One region of the Cupriavidus sp. 22TCCZM01-5 genome, then DNA from elsewhere that is predicted to be linked to it. Evidence: predicted binding sites of a transcription regulator. Region 1 holds the regulator's gene; the other holds the start of a gene.

What was found. The regulator NrdR, encoded in region 1, represses ribonucleotide reductase genes. The targets are predictions, from matches to a motif close to CACNANATNTNGTG.
Region 2: a site for NrdR is predicted at 1,965-1,978, ahead of AC3FNH_RS11575 (ribonucleoside-diphosphate reductase subunit alpha). Genes of this name have one in related genera too.

Annotation. Positions count from the first base shown of each region.
Region 1 covers NZ_JBYOJR010000006.1:181,066-195,713, reverse strand. Annotated here, with positions in the region: gene AC3FNH_RS08530 (DUF3318 domain-containing protein) at 1-263, shown strand, start outside; gene AC3FNH_RS08525 (EAL domain-containing protein) at 271-3,105, opposite strand; tRNA gene AC3FNH_RS08520 (tRNA-Lys) at 3,296-3,371, opposite strand; gene AC3FNH_RS08515 (YeeE/YedE family protein) at 3,434-4,555, opposite strand; gene queC (7-cyano-7-deazaguanine synthase QueC) at 4,587-5,267, opposite strand; gene ybgF (tol-pal system protein YbgF) at 5,391-6,149, opposite strand; gene pal (peptidoglycan-associated lipoprotein Pal) at 6,173-6,682, opposite strand; gene tolB (Tol-Pal system beta propeller repeat protein TolB) at 6,706-8,070, opposite strand; gene tolA (cell envelope integrity protein TolA) at 8,270-9,382, opposite strand; gene tolR (protein TolR) at 9,426-9,863, opposite strand; gene tolQ (protein TolQ) at 9,890-10,573, opposite strand; gene ybgC (tol-pal system-associated acyl-CoA thioesterase) at 10,570-10,974, opposite strand; ZMP/ZTP riboswitch at 11,130-11,231, shown strand; gene glyA (serine hydroxymethyltransferase) at 11,358-12,605, shown strand; gene nrdR (transcriptional regulator NrdR) at 12,748-13,212, shown strand; gene AC3FNH_RS08460 (hypothetical protein) at 13,432-13,806, shown strand; gene AC3FNH_RS08455 (PilW family protein) at 13,803-14,648, shown strand, end outside.
Region 2 covers NZ_JBYOJR010000009.1:130,754-145,401, forward strand. Annotated here, with positions in the region: gene AC3FNH_RS11575 (ribonucleoside-diphosphate reductase subunit alpha) at 1-1,739, opposite strand, end outside; gene ampD (1,6-anhydro-N-acetylmuramyl-L-alanine amidase AmpD) at 2,259-2,870, opposite strand; gene AC3FNH_RS11585 (sigma-54-dependent transcriptional regulator) at 2,867-4,468, opposite strand; gene AC3FNH_RS11590 (sensor histidine kinase) at 4,494-6,578, opposite strand; gene AC3FNH_RS11595 (PP0621 family protein) at 6,575-6,829, opposite strand; gene AC3FNH_RS11600 (cytochrome C assembly family protein) at 6,837-7,784, opposite strand; gene ffh (signal recognition particle protein) at 7,877-9,268, shown strand; gene AC3FNH_RS11610 (hypoxanthine-guanine phosphoribosyltransferase) at 9,321-9,863, shown strand; gene AC3FNH_RS11615 (LysE family translocator) at 9,870-10,496, opposite strand; gene AC3FNH_RS11620 (2OG-Fe(II) oxygenase) at 10,618-11,502, opposite strand; gene AC3FNH_RS11625 (lytic transglycosylase domain-containing protein) at 11,499-12,224, opposite strand; gene AC3FNH_RS11630 (proline--tRNA ligase) at 12,229-13,950, opposite strand; gene AC3FNH_RS11635 (RNA pyrophosphohydrolase) at 14,154-14,648, shown strand, end outside.

The DNA of each region.
Region 1 (14,648 bases):
CGGGTTCGTGGATGAAGCTGCTGGGCCTGGCCCAGGACTATCCGCTGCTCAGCACGGCCGTCACCCTCGCGCTGCCACTGCTGCGGCGCACGCCCCTGCTGCGCTGGACCTGGAAGGCGTCCAAGCTCGGCATGGCAGCCGGCGCCGCCTACTGGGCCTACAACGCGTGGCGCCAGGCCAAGAGCCAGGCGGTGCCGCCGGCCGACACCGGCAGCGCCAGGGCACCGCAGGACACAGGCTTCCGCGACCCGCTCGTACCCTAGCCGGGCATTACGGCATCAGGGCCGCCTGGCCCTGCCCCTCATCGATCGCGGCCAGCTCCCGACGCGGTCCTGATGCGAATGGCCTGGGCACCGCAACGTGATGCCCCTGCGCGAAATCCACGCCAAGTTCGCGCAGCCGCGCCAGCATGGCCTCGCTCTCCACATACTCGGCGATGGTCTTCTTGCCAGTGGCATGGCCAATGCGCTGGATGACCTCCACCATCACCTGCTTGACAGGATCGTCCAGCATTTCGCGCACGAAACTGCCATCGATCTTCAGGTAGGCTGCCGGCAGGTGCTTCAGGTAGATGAACGACGCCATGCCCGCGCCAAAGTCGTCCAGCGCAAACGCGCAGCCCAGTTCCTGCATCTGCTCGATAAACGCCGCCGCCTGCGTCAGGTTGGCAATCGCCGCGGTTTCGGTGATCTCGAAGCAGATGCCGCTTAGTGCGATGCCGGCACGTTGCGCCTGCTCGCGGACAAACGCCGGGAACTGGACATCGGCCAGTGACGACGCGGACAGATTGATGGCGCACAACTCGATATCCTCGCCGCATTCCGCCCGCCGATGCGCCAGTGCGGCAAACGCGGTCTCGACCACCCAGCGGTCGATCATCGGCATGAGGTTGTAGCGTTCGCAAGCGGGCACGAACGCCATCGGGGGCACAAGCTGGTTGCGCTCGTCCACCATGCGCAGTAGCAGTTCGACATGGCGGCCACCGCGCCCATCGCTGCGCAGCGGGATGATTTCCTGCGCGTAGAGGCAGAACCGGCCGGCGGCCAGCGCCGCATGCACCCGGCTGACCCACTCCATCTCGCCATGGCGCGCCTGTACCACGCTGTCCTTGGGATGGTAGACCTGCACGCGATTGCGGCCGTTCTCCTTGGCCACATAGCACGCGGCGTCGGCAGCGCTGAGCGCCTCTGCCACGCCACCGGTACCGCTGTCCAGCACCACCAGGCCGATGCTGGCGCCAACGGCAAACGTACGCTGGCGGTGCGTGAAGCGGAACCCCGCCACCGCGCGCCGCAGCGCCTCGGCCTGCCGCTCGCCATCGGGCGCCACGCAATGCTCCAGCAGGATGCCGAACTCGTCGCCGCCCAGGCGTGCGAGCGTGTCGCCCTTGCGCAACTGGCCGCGCATGACCGCGGAGATCTGCCGGATCAGTTCGTCGCCCGCGGCATGCCCGCAGGTGTCGTTCACGACCTTGAACTGGTCCAGGTCGAGATACATCAGCGCGTGCGCGCCCCCAATCACCCCCATCCGCGCGATGGCCGCAGCCAGGCGACGCTCGAACTCGGTCCGGTTGACCAGGCCGGTCAGCGCGTCATGGCTGGCTTCGTGGGCCAGCCTCGCGGCATGCTCGCGCTCCTGGCTGACGTCGTGCAGGACCACGACGACACCGATCGCCTGCGCCGCGCGGTCACGGATCAGCGCCACCGATGGCTTGACGGCCACCGTACGCCCGCCGCGGCCGGTCAGCAGGGCCGTCACGCCGGTCCAGCGCTGCTGCAGCGCCAGCGCGACCAGCTTGCGCAATGGCGCCTCGCTCCCCTCTTCCAACAGGGCGCATACCTGTTCGAGCGGGCGTCCGCGGGCCTCGGCCTCGGTCCAGCCCGTCAGTGCTTCGGCTGCGGGATTCAGCGAATCGATCCGGCCCCAGACATCGGTGGTGACCACGGCGTCGCCGATCGCCTGCAACGTGACCTGGGCGCGCTCTTTCTCTGCGAACAGCTGTGCCTCGTAGCGCTTGTGCTCCGAGATGTCGGTAAGCGAGCCGGCCATGCGCATGGCCCGCCCGTCATCGCCGCGCACCAGCCGCCCGCGCGCACGTACCCACAGGTAGCGATCGCCGCGCGCACGCATGCGGAACTCGGCATCGTACGGCGTGCCGCGGCGCAGATGACCCAAGAGCTTGTGGTCGAGCACATTCACGTCAGCGGGATGGAGCAACCCGAGCAGCGTCTCGGGCGCCTGCGGCAACGCGTCCGGCTCGTACCCAAGCATCTGCGCGCAGCGCGGCGAGAAGTACAGCCTGCGGCTGCGCAGGTCCCAGTCCCACAGCCCGTCGTTGCTGCCGCCGACGGCCAGCTGCAGGCGCTCCTCGCTCTCGGCCAGCGCCGCGCGCAGGCTGCGCTCGCGGCGCAGCCGCCGGTGGGACAACAGGATCGCGGAGAGCAGCAGCGCAACCGCCACCACGGCGGTTCCAACGGTGAGCCCTTGCGTGACGCGCCGCGAAGCCTTGCCGAGCTGGTGCGAGAACGCGGACTCCAGCGGCGTCAGCCGTGCGTCAATGGCAACAATGCCCCGCAGCACCGGCTCCGTGCACCCCACGCCGCAGCCGGGTTGCGCCGCCAGTTGCCGCAGCACCAGCGCCTGCTCGTGAAGCGCCGCGATCTCGCGGTCTCCTTCCGCCCAGATCCGGATGGCGGCATCGACCTCTTCAACGTGGCGAAAATTGCGATACAGACGGATGATGCCCGCGATGTCATCGGGGTGGATGGCGCCAGCGAGAAAGCCCGCACGCGCGCGCTCGTAATCCGGCTTGTCGCGATCGAGCTCGATGCGGGCGCGGTGATCTCCCATCGGCACGGCAATGTCCGACAGGTAGGCCTGGAAGTCCGCCTCGTTACGGTCCTCGCCATAACGCAGCAAGTGCATGACGGCGTTCTTCTGGCCCTTGGACCATTCGCTCTCGCCCGCGACAAACGCACGCACGGCGGATAGAACGTCGACGCTGGCGATGGTGAACAGCGCCAGTGCAATGACCACGGGAACGAACGGCCAGATAACGCGCAATGCATGCACATCGCCTGGCAAAGACCTGCCTGCTTGCCGCATAGGACTTCCAACGGTTGTGGCGCTGACGGCGTGGCGGCGCCACCAGTGCTGCCAGGAACTCGGTTCATTGTCCGTGGCAGGACCGGCAATGTCTCTAACTCGAAGGGGTTAATGCGAGCAGGCTGTGCGGGCAGGCTCCGCGAAAAAACAAAAAGGGCCTGTGACTTGCGCCACAGGCCCTTCGTAATACTGGTGGGTCGTGCGTGACTCGAACACGCGACCAACGGATTAAAAGTCCGCTGCTCTACCGACTGAGCTAACGACCCGAAAAAACAGAACCGCGATTATAGTGACGTTCTTCCTGATGTGTCAAGCGTTGAGCGCCGATTCATGCAAATGCCATGCGCTCGAGACGCCATATCTGGTAGCGGAACGCAAGCACCGCGCCTGCAAGGATGCCAGCCAGCGCAATAAACGAGCCGATGGCCAGCGTCGATACCCCGGACAGTCCCTGCCCGACCGTGCACCCGAGCGCCGTCACGCCGCCGGCACCCATCAGGATGCCGCCGATCATATGGTTGGCCACGTCTTCCGCATTGCCAAACCCTTCCCAGCGGAAGGTGCGCGTGGCCAGCGCATAAGCCGCCGCTCCGGCGATCACGCCGAAGACGCTGACGATGCCGACGGTCAGCACCTTGCTCTTGTCGCTGAACATCATCAGCCAGTCCAGCGTGTAGGCATACGGCGCCACGAAACTGAGGCTTTCCATGCGGCCGCTGTTGGTGGCGACGAACACTTCCTCAAGCGTGTTGGGATCTTCCGCCACGTAGCCGAGATGGCCCGAGACGTACCACATGCCGACGATGATCAGCCCGACCGCGACGCCGCCGAGCAAGTTGTCGAAGGTGCGGAAGCCCCGCGCGGCCAGCGCCCATACCACGAGCGCACCGCCGAGCAGCAGGCCCAGGCCGAGCTGCAGCGCGCCGCGCGCCGCGCCGGTGCCCTGCGACAGCAGCGACGGCAGGTCTTGCGTGGTCGGGAGCGTGAGCGCGATGGCATCCACCGTGCTGACGCGCACCACGCCAAAGAGGCCGCGCAGCGTCATATAGGCCGACAGCCCCAGAAACACGAAGACCACCAGCGATTTGAGGTTGCCCGCGCCAATGCGCACCAGCGTCTTGCTGCCGCAGCCCGACGCCAGCACCATGCCGAAGCCAAACATCAGCCCGCCGGCCAGCGCAGACAGCCAGCCGAGCTTGCTCGTCGCGTAGATGGTCTTGGTCGGGTCGATCAGCCCGGCCCAGGCGAGCACGCCGGTGCCCATCATGGCCACGCCAACGGCCAGGCCCCACATGCGCATACGGCTCCAGTCGCCCATATTGACGATGTCCGAGACCGCGCCCATCGTGCAGAAGTGCGTGCGCTGCAGGATGGCGCCAAACAGGAAGGTCAGGGCAAACGTGCTCAGCAGCACGGTGCGCGAAAGCGCGTCGATATCTATCTCGGGCATGTCGGGGGCGATGAAAAGGCGGGTGGCGCGCTCAGGCGTTCTGGTAGCGGGTCGGGTCGGCAACGCCGGCCGCCTCGAAGCCAGCGCGGCGGATGCGGCAGGAATCGCAGACACCGCAGGCACGGCCGTCGTCGTCGGCCTGGTAGCACGACACCGTCAGGCTGTAGTCCACACCGAGGCCGATGCCCGCGCGGATGATCTCGGCCTTGGTCATGTCGATGATCGGCGCATGCACGCGGAACCGGTCACCCTCCACGCCCGCCTTGGTGGCGAGGTTGGCCAGCGTCTCGTAGGCCGCGACATACTCGGGGCGGCAGTCCGGGTAGCCCGAATAGTCCACCGCGTTGGCGCCGAAGAACAGGTCGCGCCCGCCGACGGCTTCAGCCCAGCCGAGCGCCAGCGACAGCATGATGGTGTTGCGCGCCGGCACATAGGTGATCGGGATGCCCGACGACGCGCCATCGGTCGGCACGTCGAACTTGTCGTCGGTCAGGGCCGAGCCGCCGAAGCGGCGCAGGTCCAGGTCGATGATCTCGTGGCGGACGGCGCCGAGCGCGCTGGCCACCTGTTTGGCGGCCTCCAGCTCCGAGGAATGGCGCTGGCCATAGCGCATCGACAACGCATAGGTCTCGAAGCCCTGGGCCTTGGCCATGGCAAGAACAGTGGCGGAATCTAGCCCGCCCGAAAGCAGGACAATGGCGCGTTTGGTCATGAGTGGCGGTCGCGCCGCACAAGCGGCACTCGGAAATTGCAGGCGAATCACGCATTTTAGCGCGGCTAGCAAAAAGGGCCCGCTTTCAGCGGGCCCTGCAGACTCTGACCGGTTCCGGCCGGCTTACTTCAGGGTCTTGAGCCGGTTGGTGGCGGCCTGCGCCCCTTCGGTGCCCGGATACTTGGCCACCACCTGCTCCAGCGTCTTGCGGGCCGCGGCCTTCTGGCCCGATTCGAGCTGGTTGTTGGCGATGGCGATCATGGCATCCGGCGCCTTCGGGTGCGTGGGGTTCGCCTGCAGCATGTTCTGCAGCACCGTGGTCGAGCCCTTGTAGTCGCGCTGCGCATAGAGCGAGTTGCCGAGCCAGTACTGCGCCAGCGGCAGGTACGGGCTCTGCGGATACTTCTTGGCGAACGCGGCAAAGGAACTGCCCGCGCTCTTGAAGTCGCCGGCCTGGAACTGCTTGAGCGCGGCGTCATACTCGGGCTTCTCGTTCGGCTGCACCATGCCCTCGCGGCCATCCACGGTGGCCTGCTGCGGCTCGAACTTCTTCAGGCGCGCATCCAGGTCCGCGTAGTAGTCCTTCTGCTGCTTCTGCAGCGTATCCACCGTGTTCTGCAGCACCTCGTTCTGGCCACGCAGCCGGGCTACCTCCTGACGGAGGCCTTCCAGCTGGTTCTGCATGTCGATCGTGGTGCGGCTGTTCTGCTCGATGCGCTGCGTCGCCGTCGCCTGGAAACCGTTGAACTGGTCGCGCAGGGTGAGGACCGCGCGGCGCGCCTCGTCATCGTCGAACACCCCGGCACGGGCCGGGGCAAGGGGCAGCATGGCCGCGCCGGAAACGGCGGCAAGCCACAACAGGGTGGAAACGCGTGCTTTCATGGATGGCCTGTACGCGGATCGGATCAGTAGTTGATGTCGGCGCGGCGGTTTTCAGCCCAGGCAGCCTCGTCGTGGCCCGTTGCCTTCGGCTTTTCCTTGCCCAGGCTCACGGCTTCCATCTGGTTGTCAGGCACGCCCATGGTCGCCAGCGAACGGCGCACCGCCTCGGCACGCTTCTGGCCCAGCGCCAGGTTGTACTCGCTGGTGCCACGCTCGTCGGTGTTGCCCTGGATCAGAATCTTGCGACCCTTGTTGGCGCTCAGGTACTTGGCGTGATCGCCCAGCATGCCCTGGTAGTCCTGCTTCACGCTGTAGCTGTCAAAGTCGAAATACACGCTGCGCTTGGCCAGCGGGCTGTTCGGATCGTTCAGCGGGTCGCGCGAGACGTCCACGGGTTGCACGGTGCGGGCATCAGCGCCGCCGCCCTTGTTTGCGCCGGCATTGGCGGTATCGTCCAGCTTCACGCCAGAGCTGCAGGCGCCCAGGGCCAGCAGGGCGGCAACGGCAAGGGTTTTGGTCATCAGTTGGGACATGGCGAGAGACTCCTGTTATTGCGTTATTGCATGAAAGGACCCCAGGACGGCTCGCGCACATCGCCGGACTGGAGGGACAGAACCTGCCGGGTACGCCCGTCAGTGGACACCGCCGCCAGCACCGCGCGGCCGCCCACGCGGGTGGCGTAAAGGATGTACTTGCCGTTGGCGGCAAAGCTCGGCGCTTCGTCATTCGACGTATCGGTCAGCGAAGTGACGTCGCCGTTGGTCAGGTCCTGCAGCTGCAGCTTGAAGCCGCCCGTACGCGTGATGTACGCCAGGTACTTGCCGTCCGGCGAGATCCGCGGGCTGACGTTGTAGCTGCCCTTGAACGTTACGCGTTGCGCGCTGCCCGCTTCCTCGCCGCCTGCCGGCATGCGATAGACCTGCGGGGCACCGCCGCGGTCGCTGGTGAAATAGATGCTCTTGCCGTCCGGCGAATACTGCGGCTCGGTGTCGATGGCGCTGCTGCGGGTCAGGCGGCGGATGCCCGAACCATCGGCATTGACCTGGTACACCTGGGTATTGCCGTCGCGCGAAAGCGCCACGGCCAGGTGCTGGCCATCCGGCGACCACGACGGCGCGCTGTTGTTGCCCTTCTGGTTGGACACCAGCGTGCGCTTGCCGGTGGCCAGGTCGTGCACATACACCACCGGCTTCTTGGCCTCGAACGAGACATAGGCCACGCGGCGGCCGTCCGGCGACCACGACGGCGAGATGATCGGTTCGTTGCTCGTCAGCGCCACCTGCGAGTTCTGTCCGTCCGAATCGGAGATCAGCAGCTGGTAGCGGCCGCCGACGCGCGAGACGTAGGACAGGCGCGTGGCAAACACGCCACGCTCGCCCAGCAGCTTCTCGTAGATGTAGTCGGCGATCTTGTGGGCCGTCACGCGCAGCTGACCCTGGTTGACGTTGTACGCCAGGCCGCCCAGGCTCTGGCCCTTGACGGTGTCATACAGGCGGAAGCGCACTTCGTACTGGCCGTTGCCCGAAGGGGTCACGCTGCCGGCGACGAACGCATCGGCACCGCGTCCCTTCCAGCTGCCGAGATCGACATTGGCCGACTCGGCCACCGTGGCGCCGCCCGGATCAACGTTGCGGAAACGGCCACTGCGCGCGAGGTCGCTGCGGATGATGGCGGTCAGGTTCTGCGGGGCCTGGGCCTCGCCCTGGAAATTCGCCGTGGCGACCGGGAACTGGCTCGAGCCAACCCCCGAAATCTCAACGTTCAGTTGCGCCTGTGCGGCGCCGGCGGACAAGGCCATCGCGGTGGCCAGCCAGACCATCAGCGCGTGGCGGCCGACGAGCCGGGTTGCGGCTCGGGTTGCGGCCTGGTTTGCTTGGTGCCGCTTCGCGGACATCCAGTTGGGGGCCCAAAGCTTTCGCATGCTGCTCCTCAGTCGATTTCAGGATTCATCGGGCATGGCGGGCAGACAGCAGAACAGGCGTGGATGCGCACGGCGCATGTCCGTTCCACGTACGTATCGCACGCTGCCGGCCGCGTCAGGCAACCTGTCATGGTAGCGGTGGGACTGGCACCGGTTAATGAAGGTTGCATTATGTTGCAATTCATGGCGCCCGGGTCACTTAGTCCTTGGGACGGAAAGTGATGGTGAAGCCGGCAGGCGCCTTGCCATTCTCGTCGCGCGGCAGCGGGTCCGAGCGCTCGACGGCGCGCAGCACGGCGTTATCCCAAGCCGAATTGCCACTGGACTTGCTCAGCCGCGCCGACATCAGCGAGCCGTCCGGCGCAAGCTGCACGGACACCACGGCAGTCGGGTTGCCCGGCACATCCTCGGTGAAGACGATGTTGGGCTTGACCTTGCGACGCACGCGATCGGCATACCCTGGCGAAGCCTTGCCACCACCGCCAGCACCCGCACCGGCCGTACTGCCCACACCGCCACCGCCCTGGCCACCCGCGCCGGCACCGCCGGCCAGAGCCTGCAGTCGCGCCAGCTCGCCCTTGCGCTGGGCATTGGCCGCAGCTTCGCGCTTGGCCTTGGCGTCGGCATCCGCCTTGGCCTTGGCTTGCGCGTCCGCCTTGGCCTTGGCGTCGGCATCCGCCTTGGCTTTCGCTTCGGCCTTGGCCCTGGCATCAGCCTCAGCCTTAGCTTTCGCCTGCGCGTCGGCCTTGGCCTTCGCCTCGGCTTCCGCTTTCACCCTGGCCTTGGCATCGGCTTCCTTGCGCTCGCGCTCCCGCTCGGCTTGCTCGCGGTGCTGCTGCTCCTGCTGGGCGGCCTTCTTCCTTGCGTCTTCCTTGCGTTGCGCCTCCTGGCGCTCGGCTTCCTTGCGCTCGGCTTCCTTGCGCTCCGCCTCTTTGCGTTCCGCTTCCTTCCGAGCGGCTTCCTTATGCGCAGCCTCTTCGCGCGCGGCCTGCTCGGCGGCGCGGCGCTTCTGGCGCTCCAGCGCGATATCGGCCTCTTCCTCGACCTTGCTTTTCACCTCGGGCGCCGGCGGCGCGGGACGCGGCTGCACCACCGGCTCGGGTGGCGCCGGCGGTGCGGGAGGCGGTGCGGTGGTGGCGGGAATCTCATCCCACAGCTCCGCTTCGGAACCGACCGGCGTGCTGCTCTGCCAATGCACGCCGTAGTACAGCACGATGCCAAGCAGCAGGTGCATGAAGAGCGCGAGCAGGAAGGAACGCAGGGTTCCCCGCTCCTTCACCGGCTGGTAAGGAAAGGCGGCAGCGGTCGTCATCGGGCGCGGCATTCGGACAGGCATCTCACGCAGCAAGCGCGTTCTACTTGGACTTCACCATCAGGCCGACGCGCTTGATGCCGTCGGCCTTGAGCACCGACATGACGTCGAGCACGGACTCGTATTTGACCGACCGGTCGGCGGCAATCACCACCGGCTGGTCCGGGTTCTCGTTCTGGCGCTGGTGCACGAATTCGAGCAGGCCGTTCTTGTCGAGCTGGCGCTCGAAGGAATTGCCGGCGTTGTCCTTGCCGCGCGCGGTCAGCGCACCGTCCTCGTGCACCGTCACAACGATCGGCGGCGCCTTCTGCTGCGGCGTGGCGTTGGCCACGGTCGGCAGGTCGACGACGGCGGGGCTGACGATCGGTGCCGCCACCATGAAGATGACCAGCAGCACGAGCATCACGTCAATATAAGGCACGACGTTGATCTCGGCACTGGCCCGGCGGCGCGATCCGCCGCGGCGCTGAATAGCTGCCATTGCTGTGCTCCCGGGCGTTCAGTCGGTCAGCGGGTCTGCCGCTGCAGGATGTTCAGGAATTCTTCCATGAAGCTCTCGAACCGGATCGCCAGGCGATCGATTTCCGTGGCGTAGCGGTTATAGGCGATCACGGCCGGGATTGCCGCAAACAGGCCGATTGCGGTTGCCACCAGCGCTTCGGCGATGCCGGGAGCCACCGATGCCAGCGTCGCCTGCTGCACGTTCGACAGGCCGCGGAAGGCGTTCATGATCCCCCACACGGTGCCGAACAGGCCGATATACGGGCTCACCGAGCCGACCGAGGCCAGGAACGGCAGGTGCGATTCGAGCACGTCCATTTCGCGCTGGTAGGCAGCGCGCATGGCGCGGCGGGCGGCGTCGAGCAGTGCGCTCGCTTCGTTGCCACGCTCGCGCGCCTTCAGGAATTCGCCCATGCCGGATTCGAAAATCCGCTCCAGCGCGCCGGTGTTGTGCCGGTTGTTCACCGCACTGTTATATAGCGCCTGCAGGTCGCCGCCGGCCCAGAAGTCGCGCTCGAACCCTTCCGTCTGCGTGCGCGCCGAGCGCAGCGCCAGATGCTTGCGGAAGATATAGGTCCAGGAGAACAGCGACATGACGAGCAGCAGCGCCATGACGGCCTGTGCGAGCAGGCTGGCGTGCATCACCAGCGAAATGATCGACAGGTCTTGCGTGACGGTCACGGGATTCATCGGGCGGTCTTGATGGTAGCCAGGACAGGGGCGGGAATGGGAGATGGACGGAAAGTGCTTCGATCGACACAGCCAACGCGGATCTGGCCGCTGGCGAGCAAGGTCTCGCCGCGCCACGCCTCTTGCGCGAACTGCACCGATGCGGGTCCTACGCGTTCAATGCGCGTGCGGATCTCAAGCTGGTCGTCGAGTCGGGCAGGCGCATTGTAGTCGAGCGCTGTGCTGCGGACGATGAACACCACGCCGGCCTTATCAGCCAGCGCCTGCTGCTCGACGCCAAGCGAGCGCAGCCACTCGGTTCGGGCGCGCTCGAAGAATTTGAGATAGTTGGCGTAGAACACTACGCCGCCCGCGTCGGTGTCTTCCCAGTACACCCGCAGGGTCCAGACAAAGTTTGTCATGGCCGGGATTGTAACGGAGAGCGAGACGGCTTCGGTGTTAACCCGCAGGACGAGTTTGCAACAGCAAGTTGCGGGCCGCGCCGCGCCTGGCGTTGCGGGCCATAGGACGCGGCTTGCGGCAAATCCCCGCCTCACGCTACACTGCGCCCAACCATTCCATCTTGCGCGACTGGCGATGTCAGTGGGTACTACCACGAGGAAGCGCAAGTTCTCTGGCGTGAAGTTTCAAGCGCCTGCCGCTCGCCTGGGCAGCGAATGGGAAGCAGGGTGCGCCCTGCGCCGACGGTTCACGCAGTTCCGCCGGTGCCGGCCGCCAATCGCTTTCCCCGCGCGCCCTACCCCGAAGCAGTAATCGGATTCCCTTTTTTCAGACGAGTTTCGCCATGTTCGAACGCAGCCGCTATACGATCGACCAGATCGACCCCGAGGTCTTTGCCGCCATCCAGAAGGAAAACCAGCGCCAGGAAGATCACATCGAACTGATCGCCTCCGAGAACTACACCTCGCCGGCCGTGATGGCCGCGCAGGGCTCGCAGCTGACCAACAAGTACGCCGAGGGCTATCCTGGCAAGCGCTACTACGGTGGCTGCGAGTATGTCGACATGGTCGAGCAACTCGCCATCGACCGCGTCAAGCAGCTGTTCGGCGCCGAAGCCGCCAACGTGCAGCCGAACTCGGGCTCGCAGGCCAACCAGGGCGTGTACTTCGCCGTGCTGAAGCCGGGCGACACCATCATGGGCATGAGCCTGGCCGAAGGCGGCCACCTGACTCACGGCATGGCCCTGAACATGTCGGGCAAGTGGTTCAACGTGGTCAGCTACGGCCTGAACGCGCAGGAAGACATCGACTACGACGCGCTGGAAAAGCTGGCCCACGAAAAGAAGCCGAAGCTGATCATCGCCGGCGCCTCGGCCTTCGCGCTGCGCATCGACTTCGAGCGCATCAGCAAGGTTGCCAAGGCGATCGGTGCCTACTTCATGGTCGACATGGCCCACTACGCCGGCCTGATCGCCGCGGGCGTCTACCCGAACCCGGTGCCGCACGCCGACTTCGTCACCACCACCACGCACAAGAGCCTGCGCGGCCCGCGTGGCGGCGTGATCCTGATGAAGGCCGAGCATGAGAAGGCCATCAACTCGTCGATCTTCCCGGGCATCCAGGGCGGTCCGCTGATGCACGTGATCGCCGGCAAGGCCGTGGCGTTCAAGGAAGCACTGACGCCGGAATTCAAGGCTTACCAGGAACAGGTGGTCAAGAACGCCGCCGTGCTGGCCGAAACGCTGATCGCACGCGGCCTGCGTATCGTCTCGGGCCGCACCGAAAGCCACGTGATGCTGGTCGACCTGCGCGCCAAGAACATCACCGGCAAGGAAGCCGAGCGCATCCTGGGCGAAGCGCACCTGACGGTGAACAAGAACGCCATCCCGAACGATCCGGAAAAGCCGTTCGTGACCTCGGGCATCCGCGTCGGCTCGCCGGCCATGACCACGCGCGGCTTCAAGGAAGAAGAAGCGCGCATCGTCGCCAACCTGATCGCCGACGTGCTGGACAACCCGCACGACGCCGGCAACATCGCCAGCGTGCGCGAGCAGGTGTCCGCACTGACCAAGCGTTTCCCGGTCTACGGCTGATGCCGCGCAAGGCCGCCCGCGAGGCGGCCGGCAGCCCCGCGGGCGCGCCGTCGCGCCGCTTGCGGGCCTCGCCAACCCGCCCTGTTGCCGCAGAAGGACAAGATACCAAGGCGACGGGGCTCTAATCTGAAGGTGGTCAGGCATGAAATGCCCCTTTTGCGGACATTCCAATACCCAGGTGCTCGACACGCGCATGTCTGAAGACGGCGATGCCGTGCGCCGGCGCCGGCGCTGCGAAGCCTGCGACCGCCGCTTCACCACCTACGAACGGATCGAACTGTTCTTCCCGGCCATCGTCAAGAAGAACGGCTCGCGCGTGGACTACAGCCGCGCCAAGCTGAAGGACTCGATGCGGCTCGCGCTGCGCAAGCGCCCTGTTTCCGCCGAAGCCATCGACGAAGCCATCACCCGCATCGAAGAAAAGCTGCTGGCGCTCGGCCAGAAGGAAATTCCGAGCAGCCAGGTCGGTGAACTCGTCATGCGAGAGCTGCGCAAGCTCGACAAGATCGCCTATATCCGCTTTGCTTCGGTGTACCGGAGTTTCGAGGACGTTGCCGAGTTTTCCGATGTGCTGGCCGAGGTGACCTCAGGCAACCACAAGCGCTAGCGCCACGCGTTCAGCGTTCAGCGTTCAGCGTTCAGCGTTCCCAGCAATTCTGCAGGTACGCCGCCGGGTTCGCGCCGACGGTATTGAGCCGCGTGCCAATCTGGTCCAGCGCCACGGCATCGACGCAACCAAATTTGCCAGTTTCGCTACGTTCGTCTACGGATCGGCGACCCGCGGGGCGGTACTTTGACGACCTCATCTCTACCGTCGCCGAGTGCCATGCCGCCTTGTTTCCGCTCACTCCGTTACCGTCGCGGCCACGCCCTGGCCGAGTCGCTCTGCGCGCTGCTGCTCGTCAGCGCCGGCCTGATCCCGCTGGCCAGCGTGGGGACCACGGCGCTGACGCGGCTACGCGGCCACGAGCAACTCGCCCAGGCTATGCGAGCCGCCGGAGAAATCGTCGAGACCGCGGAGCTGGACGTAACACCGATGCACCGGTTCGATCCGCTCCCGACCGAAAGCTGTCCGCGGCTACCAGACACGGTGCAAGCCGCTTGCCCGGGTGGTGGCAAGCTGGCCATTGCCAGACTGGCAGCCGGAGAACCGGGTTCAGCGGCCGCGCTGCGGGGCATCGCACTGTGGATGCAGCCATGAGGTCACGCCTTGCACATCACCATCTTCGCAATCTGGCGGCGAGTGGCTTCACACTGACGGAGATGATGGTCGGCCTGGCGCTGGGACTGGTGGTCACGGCGGTCGCCGGCACCGCGTTCCTGCTTTGCCGCGCAGCCTATCTCGTTACGGCGGAGCGGGCCCTGCTCGAGGAACGCGGACAGCGCGCGTTGAGTGTCCTCTCGCTCCTGATCCGGCAGGGCGGCTGGCGTCCCGATCCGGCCGCCAGCGCGCCGGCGCAGCCCGCGATCAGCGGCGCGGACAATTGCGGCCAGCCATCCATGGCAGCCATTCCGGGCTGCGGCAAACCCGGTGTGGCGGGTAGCGACGCGCTGCTGATCCGCTTCAGCGGCAGCGGCCAGGCGCGCGATGCCGCCATGCCCGACCAGACCATGATCGACTGCAGTGGCTACGCCGTTGCCGCGCAGGGACCGGACACCTCCGCCGGCGCGAACTATGTCGCGGCAAATCTCGTCTACGTGGCCATCGCCAGCGATGGCGAGCCCCAATTGCTTTGCCGCTACCCGGCGCGCCGAAACGGGCGCATCGACGGCAGCGGCTGGACATCGGGCGCGATCGTGCGGGGCGTGGAGTCGATGCAGATTCGTTACGGCCTGCGCGAACACGACCAGAAACCCGGCATCTTCCTTCGTGCGGACGAGGTCAGCGCCCTGGGCGAAGACGCATGGCACCGCGTGACAGCGGTGCAGATAGCACTGGCCTTCCGGCTGGAAGGACGCAGCGCCACGCCACCGGGCATGCAGGCAACGGCCACCCATGCTCACATCGACAATGCCATGGCCGACGCCCTCGACACGCTCCCC
Region 2 (14,648 bases), on a different contig from region 1:
TGCTGCTGCGGGCTGCGGATGTTGCAAGGATCCTTGAAGGTGATCCACGGGTGGCCGGTTTCGAACAGCATGCCCAGCATCTTGCGCCAGAGCTGCATGGCCGGGACCTTCTTGAACAGCTTCAGCTCGCCGTTGGCGGCCTTGGCTTCGTAGCCCAGGTAGGCCTTTTCGAATTCCTTGCCGACCTTGTCGTGCAGGTCCGGGCAGGTGGACGGCGAGAACAGCGTCCATTCGGCGTTTTCCATCACGCGCTTCATGAACAGGTCCGGAATCCAGTTGGCCGTGTTCATGTCGTGGGTGCGGCGGCGGTCGTCGCCGGTGTTCTTGCGCAGCTCCAGGAATTCTTCGATGTCCAGGTGCCACGTTTCCAGGTAGGCGCAGACGGCGCCCTTGCGCTTGCCGCCCTGGTTCACGGCCACGGCGGTGTCGTTCACCACCTTCAGGAACGGCACCACGCCCTGGCTCTTGCCGTTGGTGCCCTTGATGTGCGAGCCCAGTGCGCGCACGTTGGTCCAGTCATTGCCCAGGCCGCCGGCGAACTTGGACAGCAGCGCGTTTTCCTTGAGCGCTTCGTAGATGCCTTCCAGGTCGTCCGAGACGGTGGTCAGGTAGCACGACGACAGCTGCGAGCGCTGGGTGCCCGAGTTGAACAGGGTCGGCGTGGACGACATGAAGTCGAACGACGACAGCAGCTGGTAGAACTCGATGGCGCGCGCTTCGCGGTCGGTTTCGTTGAGGGCCAGGCCCATGGCGACGCGCATGAAGAATGCCTGCGGCATCTCGATGCGGGTCTCGTCGATATGCAGGAAGTAGCGGTCATACAGGGTCTGCAGGCCCAGGTAGTTGAACTGGAAGTCGCGGCCGGCGTCCAGCGCGGCGCCCAGGCGGGCCAGGTCGAAGGTGGCCAGCTTTTCATCCAGCAGCTCGGCGGCGATACCGCGGGCGATGAACTTGGGGAAGTACTCGGCGTAACGCGTGGTCATTTCGGCCTGCGTCACTTCGGCACCCAGGATTTCCTTGCGGATGGTGTGCAGCAGGATACGGGCGGTGACCTGGCTGTAGTCAGGGTCCTTTTCGATCAGGGTACGCGCGGCCAGGATGGCGGAGTCGTACACCTGCGTCATCGGCACGCCTTCGTACAGGTTCTTCAGCGTTTCCTTGAGGATCGGCTCGGCGCTGACGGCCTTGCCCAGGCCGGCGCAGGCGTTGTCGAGCAGCGCGTGCAGCGCGACGATGTCCAGCGGCTTGCTCACGCCACCGTCGGTCACGTTGAACTGGATGCCGGCTTCCTGCACGCGGGCCACGGCCTGCGCGCTGGCGCTGGCGCGCTCCTGGGCGCGCTTTTCGCGGTACAGCACGTAGGAACGTGCCACTTCGTGCTCGCCCGAGCGCATCAGGGCCAGTTCGACGTGGTCCTGCACGTCTTCGATATGGATGGCGCCACCGCTCGGGCGGCTGCGCACCAGCGCGCGCACCACGTTGCCGGTCAGTTGCTCGACGACCTCGCGCACGCGGGCCGAAGCGGCACCCTGGCCACCATTGACGGCCAGGAAGGCCTTGGTCATGGCGACGGTGATCTTGGACGGCTCGAACGCCACCACGGCGCCGTTGCGGCGGATGATCTTGTAATCCTGGTAGTTCGTCGTGCCGGCTTGGGTCGCGGGGGCCTGTTGCTCGGTACCTGCAATACCGGCGGCGCCCGCTGCGCCCGTGGTGATTTCGTTCTGGGCCGTCTGCATAAGAACTCCTGTCTTTTTAGCCTGTTTTAAGAGACAAAAGAGTCCCTGGCGAAATGCGGCTGCGAAAGCGTCCGGCCATGCGTTGGCGGCGGCTGGACTGACTGCCTTTTGCTAAACATTTCGCCAGGGACTCTTGTGATGCGCCGGCCCCACATCAGGGTTTCAACCACTATCGCTACGTCTGCGACAGCGCCCCTCGTTGCTAGGCCAGCTCCCCGGTTGAACTACTACATATAGTGGTCACTGCGGAAATCTGGCCCAAGTATAGTGAAAGAAATCCGAATGACCAGTCTTGACAAGCGTGGTTGCGACACCCGGATGACAAGTGCGGCGGCGCCACATTCCCGGGAACCGCGCTGCGACAAGGGATCGCGCCAAGTCGTGCGCAAACGCACATTTTTTGGAAATTTTTTTTATCCGAGCGACGCGTCCGATAGCCCCACACGGGCGTGGGGAATTGGCATGTGACATCGCGCCGACATGGTGCCGTGGCAGCCCCTTGGCGACGCCGCAAGCACCCTAACTGTGCGAGGGGCGGTAGGGTAACAGGTTTTGCGGAACGTCGGCGAGACGCGCGAAACGGTCCCAGTCGAAGTGCGGTCCGGGGTCGGTCTTGCGGCCCGGGGCGATGTCGCTGTGTCCGGCAATCGCCTGCACCGGCAAAGTGGCGCGCAGGGCCTTTACCAGCGTGGCGGTGGTGGCGTACTGGGCGGCGGTGAATGGCTGGTCATCGGCGCCCTCGATCTCGATGCCGACCGAGAAGTCATTGCAGCGGCCGCGGCCGAAGAAGTCAGACAGGCCTGCATGCCATGCGCGCTTGCCGCACGGCACGAACTGTACGAGTTCGCCATCGCGCCGGACCAGGAAGTGGGCGGAGACCTGTACCTGGTGGATCGTGGCGAAGAACGGGTGACGGTCCGGGTCGAGCCGGTTCTGGAAGAAGGCCTCAATATCGCCGCTGCCGAACTGGCCCGGCGGCAGGCTGATGTTGTGCAGTACCACCAGGTCGACCGGCATGCCCGCGGGCCGGTCATCGAAATTGGGCGATGGCACGCGGCGCGCGGCCGGCACCCAGCCTTCGGCGTCCGGCAGGAAGCTGGCGGGGACAGAGGCGGAAGCCGGAGCCTTCATGCCGTGCCCTCCCCTTCCTCGCGCTCGTCGCGCCCTTCGCGGATATCGAGCTGCTGGATGCGGTAGCGCAGCTGGCGCAGGTTCAGGCCCAGCAGCGGCGCCGCGGCGGTACGGTTGAAGCCGGTCTGCGACAGCGCCTGCAGGATGATCTCGCGCTCCACGTTTTCGAGCCTGGCCTGCAGGTCGATCGGAAACTCCACGCCACGGCAGGCGCGCTCGGCGGCATCGGGCAGGTCTGCTGCCACGGCAACGGCGTCCGGCTCCGGCTCGGTTGCGGCCTGCGCGGGCATGGGGACCGGCGCGGGCTCGGCGGGCATGATCCCCATCGGCGCCCAGCCGCCGGCCCATGGCGTGTACGGGGTCAGCGGCGACGGCGCCGCACGCAGCGCCGCGCGTTCCAGATTGGCGTCGAGCGGGCCCAGGTCGGCCAGCTGGATGTCCTCGGACTCGGCAAACGCATAGGCGCGTTCGAGCAGGTTCTCCAGCTCGCGCACATTGCCCGGGAACGGATAGGCCACCAGCCGCTCCAGCGCGGCCTGCGACAGGCGGCGCGGACGCGGGTCGCCGTAGCGCACGGCCAGGTGTTCGAGGATGGCGCGCGCGAGCACGGGGATATCCTCGGCACGCTCGCGCAGCGTCGGCATGCGCAGTTCCAGCACATTGAGCCGGTAGTACAAGTCCTGGCGGAACAGGCCGGCCGAGACCATGGCGGCAAGGTCCTTGTGGCTCGCGCACATCACGCGTACATCAACGGCGTCTTCGCGGCTGGCGCCGATCTTGCGCACGCGGCGCTCCTGCAGCGCGCGCAGCAGCTTGACCTGCATGGCCAGCGGCAGGTCGGCCACCTCGTCGAGCAGCAGCGTGCCGCCGTTGGCGGACTGGAAGAAGCCGCCGCGCTCGGCGTCGGCACCGGTGAACGCGCCTTTGACGTAGCCGAAGAACTCGGACTCCATCAGATTTTCGGGGATGGCGCCGCAGTTCACCGCCACGAACGGATGCGCGGCGCGCGCGCTGGTGGCGTGGATGGCTTGTGCGGCGCGCTCCTTGCCGCTGCCCGATTCGCCGCTGATCACCACCGGCGCCATGCTGCGCGCCAGGCGCGAGAGCGAGCGCCGCACCTCCTGCATGGCCGGCGAGTGGCCGGGCAGCAGCGCGGCGGCGCGGTCGGCCGCCAGGCTTGCGTCGGCGGCGGCCTGATCCTGGTCTTCGCGCTGCTGGTGCCGGCCCAGCGCGTTCATCACCAGGCTGCGCAACTGGTCCAGCGACACCGGCTTGGCGATGTAGTCGAACGCGCCGGCCTTGAGGGCTTCGACAGCGTTGTCGGCACTGCCGTAGGCGGTGATGACGGCCACGGGCACGCGTTCCGGCGCGGCCGAAAGCTGCCGCACGATCTCGATGCCCAGGCCGTCGCCGAGGCGCATGTCGGTCAGCACCAGGCTGTAGCGGCGCTGCGCGAGCTTCTCGCGCGCTTCGGCCAGCGAGCCGGCCAGCACCACGTCATGCCCCATGCGGCGGATGGAAATATCGAGCAGCTCGCGCAGGTCTGCCTCGTCATCGATCACGAGGATGGGATCTAGGCCGGGCGTTCTGGGTGGCATGGAGCGGCGTGTCGGGTGCGGAAGTTCAGTGGATCTTCGTGTCTGCCGGCGCCGCATCGCCGGTGTCGATGCGCAGCGTCAGTACGAAGGCCTTGGCGGGCAGTGTATCGCGCGGCGCGGCCAGCAGGCCGGTACGCGCGAGCAGGTCGTCGAGCGCGATGGTGCCGTAGCGGACCTGCGCATCGTTGGCGCCGCACAGCTCGCGCGCCATGAACAGGCCCAGCCCGGTGCCCTGCGCATTGCTGGTGAAGAACGGTTCGAACAGGCTGCGCTGGTGTTCGCGCGGAATCTCGGTGCCGTCGTTCCAGACGATCAGCTCGGCATGGTGCTGGTCGAGCGCGTGGGCGAGCAGGCGGATGGCGCCCGGCAGGCGGCTGCAATAGCGCCATGCGTTGTCGAGCAGGTTGCCGAGCACCTGCTGGAGCTGCGAAGTGTCGAAGACCACCGGCTGCGCCACGTCGACGGTGACGCGGACGGCATTCGGGTTGATCTCGCCGCGGCCCGGCTGGCGCGTGTCGCCGGCGCGCGGCAGGCGCGAGCGCATTTCCAGGCGCCAGCGGTCGACGATCTCGGGCAGCGCCTGCGCAAGCTGCGCGGTGCTGCGGCCCGTGCGCGGGCGGCGCGAGAGCTGCAGCACGTCGGAGACAACCTGGTCCAGGCGCCGCACGTTGTCATGGATGATGCGCAGCAGCCGCGCATCGACGTCCGATTCGACGCCGTCGCCCACGCGCGCGCCGTCGCCAAGCAGCTCGCTGGCCTGGCTGATGGCGGCCAGCGGGTTGCGGATCTGGTGGGCGACGCTGGCCACCAGCCGGCCCATGGCGGCGAGCTTTTCCTGCTGGACCTGCTCGGCAATGCGCTCCCAGCTTTCGATATGGACCAGCACGGTGTCGCGCATTTCGCTGCGCAGCAGGGCCTCGTCGTCGGGGGACCAGGCCATGGCTTCCTGCTGGGCGATAGCCAGGCGCAGGCGCGTCGCGACCTCTGGCGTCAGCTCGTTCCACACGGCGGTGTCGAGGCTGGACGGCAAGGTCGAGGTGCTACTGATGGAATTGCGCAGTCCGGCAAGGCCCGGCAGTACGAAGCGCAGCCGCAGCCGCGTGTGCAGCGTACCCCCGCCCGGCGGCGCGGAGCGCGAGACGATCGGCAGCAGCTGCAGGATGCGCGGCACGTCGTCCTTGCGGCGCAGCCAGTCACGCAGCATTTCCATGAGCGGCTGCAGGCGCGGGATGCGGCGCAGGTCGAAGATCGCGACCTGGCCGCCCTCCCCGTCGCCCTCGCCTTCCCGCGCGCGGCGCGAGTAGGCGCGTTCGTGCGGCTGCACGCCCAGCAGCACCACGGCGGCCGGGTTGGCCGCCACCACCATGCCGTTGGCGCGCACCAGCATCACGCCGTCCTGCATGTCGTTGACCATCAGCCGGTTGACGAGCTGCTGCAGCCGCAGTTCCTGTTCGCGCGCGAGCGCCAGCGTTTCCTGCGACACCTGGCGGTACGCCAGCATGTACATCAGCAGCGCCGCGATCATGAACACCAGCCCGTACAGGCCCGAGCCGAGCAGGCCGGCATCGGCCTGACGCAGCAGGATGGTCTGCATGAACGGGTGTGCCATGACCACCAGCGCCGAGACCGAGGCGGCAAACAGCGCGAACAGCAGGCTGGTGAGCGCGCCTGCTTCCAGCGCTGGCAGCAGGAAGATCATGGCCAGCCCGTCGGCATGGCCATTCTGGCCCAGGGTCTCGTAGATCAGGCCGAGCATGGCCAGGTCGGCCAGCACCTGCAGCCGCACGCGCAGGTGGAAGCGCCGCCGCCATAGCGTGCCCGCCAGCATGGCCAGCGCAATGCCCAGGTAGGGCACGGCCAGGCGCATGCCCGCCGATTGATGGACGAGCCAGGCAAGCTGGAACGGCAGCGTCAGCGGAGCACCGTGCGTCGCGGCGCCGCGCTGCATCATGGCAAAGGCCAGCAGCAGCAGGCCGACGGCCACGCGGGTCCAGCAGAAGTAGCGCAGCAGGCGCCAGTGGAAGTCAGTCGGCTCGGGCTGGCGCCACAGTTGCGCAAAGCCTTGCCACGTGGCGTGCCGGGCGATGTTCGTCGGCCGCGCCGTGATCATGCGCGGTCGCCGCTGTCGTCAGGCAGGTGGCTGCGCCGGCAGTAATGCAGGCCGTGCCAGGCAATGGCCTCGCTGCGCGGCAGGTGCACGCCGCAGTGGGCACACTGGACCATGGCCTCGGCGCTGCCGTCGCGGGAGGCCTTGGCCGGGCGCGATGTGCGGGCAGTTTCCTCCCGGCGGGCTTCGGCGCGGGACCGCAGCCACCAGATGACCCCCAGCACCACGGCCAGCAGGATAAGGATTCTTGCCATGGCGGTCTCAGAGCCGGTGCAGGATCACTTCGATCACGAAGCGGCTGCCGACGTAGGCCAGCAGCAGGATGCCGAACGACGCAATCACCCAGCGCAGCGCCACGCGGCCGCGCCAGCCGCGGAAAAGCCGCCCGGCCAGGATGCCGCCGAACATCGCCCAGGAGATCAGCGCGAACACGGTCTTGTGGTCGAGCCGGAAGGCCCGGCCGAACAGCTCTTCGGAGAACAGCAGGCCCGAGGCGATGGTCAGCGTCAGCAGCACGAAGCCCGCGCCGATCAGGCGGAACAGCAGCTTTTCCAGCGTCAGCAGCGGCGGCAGCAGGTCCAGCCAGCGGCCCAGCCACTGCTCGGCCGGCGCCTTGGGCTTGCCGTTGCCGGGGCGCGCCGGCGCATGCTTGAAGCCATGCAGGCGGCGCTCGGCCAGCAGCATCAGGAAGGCGTGGAACGCGGCCAGCGTGAACAGGCCATAGGCCACGTTGGCGATGATGAAGTGCAGCTTGAACAGCGGCTGCGCGGCATAGCCCAGGATCAGCGCCCCCGGGAAGGCCAGCGGCATCAGGCTGGCGACCAGTGCCACCGGGATCACGATCAGCCCCAGCCCGGCCAGCGAGAAGAAGAAGCTCTCGATCCAGTAGATGCCCACGCCCAGCCACAGCATGGCCGACAGCGCAAAGGCGAAGCCGAACACCATGCGGTCGGCCGGGAAGATGGTCTCGTGCAGCAGCATGCCGTGGCTGGCCAGCACGCCCGCCATCAGCAGGTGCCACCACGCCGGCTGCGCATCGACGCGCCCCGATGCGTGGCCCGCCGGGCCGCCATTGGCCGTCAGCACGGCCGACGCCGCGCCATTGGCGTGGCCACCGGCGGCGGCGAGCCGCGGATTGCGGGTTGCCCAGCCGTGCAAGGCCAGGCCGCAATAGAGAAGTGCCGTCAGGGCATACAGTACAATGGCCATTTGCGCAGTTTACCTTAGTGCCTCCTGCCAGTGGCGGGCGGCTAACGCGGTAACAGAGGCCGCAACACAGCCCTTTCTTCCCCATTCCTGCCATGCTGGACAATCTCACTCAACGCCTGGCGCGGGTCGTCAAGACCATGCGCGGCGAGGCCCGCCTGACCGAGGCCAATACCGCCGAAATGCTGCGCGAAGTGCGCCTGGCCATGCTGGAGGCCGACGTGGCCCTGCCGGTCGTGCGCGAATTCATCGCCCGCGTCAAGGAAAAGGCAATGGGCGAGGATGTGGTCGCCAGCCTGACCCCGGGCCAGGCGCTGGTCGGCGTGGTGCAGCGCGAGCTGACCGCGGTGATCGGCGGCGAGGAAGCGGTCAACGGCGCCAAGAGCGCCGAGCTGAACCTGGCCGTGCAGCCGCCCGCGATCATCCTGATGGCCGGCCTGCAGGGCGCCGGCAAGACCACCACCGTCGGCAAGCTGGCGAAGTGGCTCAAAGAGAACAAAAAGAAGAAGGTGCTGACGGTCTCGTGCGACGTGTACCGTCCGGCCGCTATCGCCCAGCTGAAGACCGTGTCCGAACAGGTGGGGGCCGAGTTCTTCCCGTCCCAGCCTGAACAGAAGCCGGTGGACATCGCCCGCGCGGCGGTGGACTGGGCGCGCAAGCATTACCACGATGTGCTGATCGTCGATACCGCGGGCCGCCTGGGTATCGACGAGGCGATGATGCAGGAAATCGCCGCGCTGCACACTGAACTGAAGCCCGCGGAAACGCTGTTCGTGGTCGATGCCATGCTCGGCCAGGACGCGGTCAACACCGCCAAGGCCTTCAATGACACGCTGCCGCTGACCGGCGTGGTGCTGACCAAGCTGGACGGCGATGCGCGCGGCGGTGCCGCGCTGTCGGTGCGCCATATCACCGGCCGGCCGATCAAGTTCGTCGGCGTGGGCGAAAAGCTCGACGGCCTGGAGCCGTTCTACCCGGACCGCATGGCCCAGCGTATCCTGGGCATGGGCGACATCCTCGCGCTGGTCGAGGAAGCCCAGCGCGGCGTGGACATGGACGCCGCCGAGAAGCTGGCCAAGAAGATCAAGAAGACCGGTGGCTTCGACCTGGAAGATTTCAAGGCCCAGATCGGCCAGATGAAGAAGATGGGCGGCCTGGGCAGCCTGGTCGACAAGCTGCCGGCGCAGTTCGCGCAGCAGGCGCAGGGCGCCAATATGGATCAGGCGGAAAAACAGGTGCGCCGCATGGAAGGCATCATCAACAGCATGACGGCCGCCGAGCGCGCCAAGCCCGAGCTGATCAAGGCCAGCCGCAAGCGCCGCATTGCCGCGGGCGCGGGCGTGCCGGTGCAGGAAGTGAACCGCCTGCTGAACCAGTTCGACCAGATGCAAGGCATGATGAAGAAGCTCAAGGGCGGCGGCATGATGAAAATGATGCGCCAGATGGGCGCGATGAAGGGCGGCATGAAGGGCCTGTTCAACCGCTGATCCGGCCCCGCCCCCTTTTCCCCCGCAAAGAGACAAAGACAGGAAAGACACCATGATGACCGTCGAACAGGCCCGCGAACTGTGGGCCAACTCCGAGGAAATCGTCAGCGCAGAAGAAGTCCAGGCTTCGCTGGACCGCATGGCGAAGGACATCACTGACAAGATGGGCGATGCCTTCCCGCTGGTGCTGTCCGTGATGGGCGGCGCGGTGGTGTTCACCGGCATGCTGCTGCCCAAGCTGCAGTTCCCGCTGGAGTTCGACTACATCCACCTGTCCCGCTACAACAACAAGACCGTGGGCGGCGAGATGCAATGGCGCGTGGCGCCGCGTGAATCGGTCAAGGACCGCGTGGTGCTGGTGCTCGACGACATCCTGGATGAAGGCGAAACCATGGCCGCCATCCGCGAGCGCATCCTGGACATGGGCGCCAAGGAATTCCACGCCGCCGTGCTGTGCGAAAAGACGCTGACCAAGCTCAAGCCGATGCACCCGGACTTCTGCGGGTTCCAGGTGCCGGATCGCTATGTGTTTGGCTGCGGGATGGATGCCAAGGGGTATTGGCGGAACCTGGGGGCGATCCGCGCGCTGATGTAAGCGCCGTCAGCCGGCGTGGTGCGCCCCAAGGATGGGCCACAACGACGCCAGCAGCAGCAGCGCCATCCCCACGTTGAACACGCGCAGCACCCGCGGCTGCGCCAGCCAGCGGCGCAGGGCCGAGCCGAACACGGCCCACATCGCCACGCTGGGCAGGTTGATCACGGCGAAGATGCCGGCCAGCATCAGCACGTTCAGCCACACATTGCCGTGCAGCACATAAGTGCTGCACGCGCCGACCGCCATCACCCACGCCTTGGGGTTGACCCACTGGAACGCCGCCGCCTTCAGGAAACCCATCGGGCGCGCGACCTGGCGGTCCTGCACGCCGCCTGAGGTCGCGAGCTTCCACGCCAGCCAGACCAGGTAGACGCCCGCCACCACGCGCAGCACCTGCCAGGTCCACGGCCAGTGCGAGAACATCGAACCGAGCCCCAGCCCGACCAGGGCCACCATCAGCGCAAACCCGCCGCTGATGCCAAGCAGGTGCGGAATGGTCCGCGCAAAACCGAAGTTCACGCCCGAGGCCAGCACCATGGTGTTGTTGGGGCCGGGCGTGATGGATGACACCAGCGCGAACGCCGAAAAGGCAAGGAAGACGCCGGAACCGGCAGCAAGGTCGGGAAAGGCCATGGCAGGCAACCACAAGAAACAAGGGATTGCTGCCAGTCTAGTCACAGCAAACGGTACAGTACCGGTACAGTTTGCCTAAATTCTGCCATGACGGCATGACGCGGGCTGGCGGGCCAGTCAGCTATACCGCGGCCCGATACGGGTGCTCGCGCAGCCACTTGGTGGCGATCCATTTCTCGCCGGACTGCACCGGCAGGCCTGCGTGGAGCGTGCGCTCGTCCAGCGTGCCGTCGGGCAGCCGGTAGCTGAAGTACACCGCGTTGCCCTTGACCGGCTCCACTTCCAGGCCGATGCGCGGGAATGCCGTTGCGCCGCCTGCGGGTGGTGTGTTCAGGTAGATGACCAGCGTGGCGATGCGCTGGCCGCCTACGCGGAGCTGGCGCGCCTCGCCGGGGCGCTTCGGGTTGAAGAAATCGAAATGCGGCTGGTATTCGCCGCCGGGCTTGTAGTTGAGTATCTGCAAACCCTCGCCATGATCGGCCGGCACGCCGGTCACCGCGGCGATGCGTGCCTCGATGCGCTGGAGCAGCGCGTGTTCGCCGACCTGGAACATCGCGCCCATGCTGGTGCGTGCATCGATCAGGTTCTCGTCGCCGGTATCGGGATTGACCACCGGCGAACGCGCGAGCCGGCCGCGCGCGAGGTCGATCAGCGCATCGCACTCGGCATCGCTGAGCAACTGGTGGTACAGGCGGATCGCGGGTGCCTGCAGCGAGAACAGCACCTGCACCTCAGGTGCACTTGGGCGCTTCGCGGGGCTGGCTACCGTGGCCCGGGTAACGGCTGGCGTGGCTGGCGTGGCAGACGCTGCGGCCGGCCGATGTCCCATGGCCGTGGCCACCGCGGTGCGGGCGAAGACAGCGTCGTAGCCCGAGCGCAGCATGGACAGCACCAGCGATTCGGCGCCGAAGCCTTCGGCGATATGCCGCGCCAGCCAGCGTTCGAGCTCCGGTGACGAAGTGGCGTAGCCCGGCGAGCCCACGGCCGGGCGCGTGTCGGTGGTCATGACGGATTGGCCAGGCGCTGCGGCGAGAACGGGTTGCGGTCCGGCGCCTCGGGCTGCAGCTTGCGCGGACGGGCCGGAGCGATTTCCGGATCGCCCGCGACGGTCACGGTGGCTTCCGAATACTGCCAGCGCTTCCACGCCGCCAGCACGGCGTTCGGGTATTCCGCGCGGCCGCGGCTGCCGTTGTAGCGCCCCAGCGCCAGGAACAGGTCGCCCTGCTCGCGGTCCAGGTAGTGGCGCAGGATGGTGCAGCCGTAGCGCAGGTTGCTCTGCAGGTGGAACAGCTTGCGCGGGTCGTTGTCGCCGATGGTGCGGGTCCAGAATGGCATCACCTGCATCAGCCCGCGCGCGCCGACCGAGCTCATGGCGTACTTGCGGAAATTGCTCTCGACCTGCACCAGCCCCAGCACCAGCGCGGGCTCCAGCCCGGCACGCTTGGCTTCGTAGTAGGCGGTTTCAATCAGCTCGACGCGCATCTGCGGCTCGGGGATGCGGCCCTCGAGCCGCTGCGACATCTCGCCAAGCCACTTCAGGTAGGCCAGGCGCTCGCCGCCCGAGGCGAAGGCGGGGCGCACCGGGCGCGAGTCGGCAATGGCTGCCGCCAGCGCGCCGCGTACCGAGTCGGCCAGGTCTTCTTCCTTCTGCGCGCCGGCCTGCGCAGCGGCCGCGGCAAGGGCCAGCAGCAGGCTGCCGGCCGTGCGAACCAGACGGGCCGCGCGCATGGGCTTACTTGCCGACCTGGCTGCGTACGTGGCCGACCACGTCGGCCACGGCCACCTGGGTCGCCTGGGCGTCGCGGCGACCCTGGTATTCGACCTTGCCTTCCTTCAGGCCACGGTCGCCGACCACCACGCGGTGCGGCACGCCGATCAGCTCCCAGTCGGCGAACATCACGCCCGGGCGCTCGCCGCGGTCGTCGAGGATGACGTCGACACCGGCGGCCAGCAGCTCGGCGTGGATGCGGTCGGCCTCGGCCTTGACGGCCTCGGAGCGGTCATAGCCGACCGGGCACACCACCACCTCGAACGGGGCGATGGCGGCGGGCCAGATGATGCCGCGCTCGTCGAAGTTCTGCTCGATCGCCGCGCCCAGGATACGGGTGACGCCGATGCCGTAGCAGCCCATCTGCATCGGCTGGGTCTTGCCATTCTCATCCAGGAAGGTCGCGTTCATCGACTCGGAATAGCGCGTGCCGAGCATGAACACATGGCCCACCTCGATGCCGCGGCAGATTTCCAGCGTGCCCTTGCCGTCCGGCGAGGCATCGCCGGCGACCACGTTGCGCAGGTCGGCGACAACGGGCTCGGGCAGGTCGCGGCCCCAGTTGACGCCGGTGAAGTGGTAGTCGCGGTAGTTGGCGCCGCAGCAGAAGTCGCTCATGTTGGCGACGGTGCGGTCGGCCACGACCTTGACCGGCTTCTTCATGTCGATCGGGCCCAGGTAGCCGGGGGGCGAACCGAAGGCGTCGACGATCTCGTTCTCGGTGGCGAAGCGGAAATCGGCCAGGCCCGGCACCTTGGAGGCCTTGACCTCGTTCAGCTCGTGGTCGGCGCGGATCAGCAGCAGCCAGATCTGGGCGCCGGCGTCGCTGTCGGTGGCCAGCACGATCGACTTGACGTTGCGCTCCAGCGGAATGTTCAAGAATTCAGCCACCTGCTCGCACTTGACCTTCTCCGGGGTAAAGGTCTTGACCAGGTCTTCCTTGGGTGCGGCGCGCTCGGCCAGCAGCGGCAGCGCCTCGGCGGCCTCCATGTTGGCGGCGTAGTCGGAAGTCGGGCAGTAGACGATGGCGTCTTCGCCGGTGTCGGCGATCACGTGGAATTCATGCGAGCCCGAGCCGCCGATGGCGCCGTTGTCGGCCGCCACGGCGCGGAATTCGAGGCCGAAGCGCTGGAAAATGCGCACATAGGCGTCGTACATATTCTGGTACGACTTTTTCAGGCCTTCCGTGTCGCGGTCGAAGGAATAGGCATCCTTCATCGTGAACTCGCGGCCGCGCATGATGCCGAAGCGCGGACGGCGCTCGTCGCGGAACTTGGTCTGGATCTGGTAGAAATTGACCGGCAATTGCTTGTAGCTGCGGATTTCCGAGCGGGCGATGTCCGTCACCACTTCCTCGGAGGTCGGCTGCACGGCGAAATCGCGCTCGTGGCGGTCCTTCAGGCGCAGCAGCTCGGGGCCCATCTTGTCCCAGCGGCCGGTTTCCTGCCACAGCTCGGCCGGCTGGATCACGGGCATGGACAGTTCCACGGCGCCGGCGCGGTTCATTTCCTCGCGGACGATGTTTTCCACCTTGCGGATCGTGCGCAGCCCAACCGGCATGTAGTTGTAAATGCCGGCGCCGAGCTTCTTGATCATGCCCGCGCGCATCATCAGCTTGTGCGACACGATTTCCGCGTCGGCGGGGGCTTCTTTCAGGGTGGAAATGAAAAATTGCGAGGCTTTCATCCGAATGTCTTCTCTGGAAACCGGGAATCCCGGTGAATTGGCGGCAGCCATGCCGCGCATAATCGACTGGAACGCGCCGGCAACTGCCTGAAACTGCCTGAAACTGCTCTTCCCGCTCGGGGAAAACCAGCAGCGCCCCGCCTGAGCCGGGCCGCGCGCATCCTTTATAATCGACATAATTCTAAAGGATTCGAGGTGCAGTCATGCTCGATCGTGAAGGCTTTCGCCCGAACGTCGGCATCATCCTCATCAACGCACGAAACGAGGTTTTCTGGGGCAAGCGAATCGGCGAGCATTCCTGGCAGTTTCCGCAAGGCGGCATCAAGTACGGCGAAACGCCGGAACAGGCCATGTACCGCGAACTGCATGAGGAGATCGGCCTGCTACCGGAGCACGTCAGGATCGTCGGTCGCACGCGCGACTGGTTGCGCTATGAGGTGCCGGACAAGTTCATCCGCCGCGAGATCCGCGGCCATTACAGAGGCCAGAAACAGATCTGGTTCCTGCTGCGCATGGCAGGCAGGGACTGTGATGTTCACCTGCGCGCCACCGACCATCCCGAGTTCGACGCCTGGCGGTGGAGCGACTACTGGGTACCGCTGGACGCGGTCATCGAGTTCAAGCGCGACGTCTACCAGCTGGCGCTGACGGAGCTGTCGCGCTTCCTGAACCGCAATGCGCGCGTGCCGCTCAGTCCA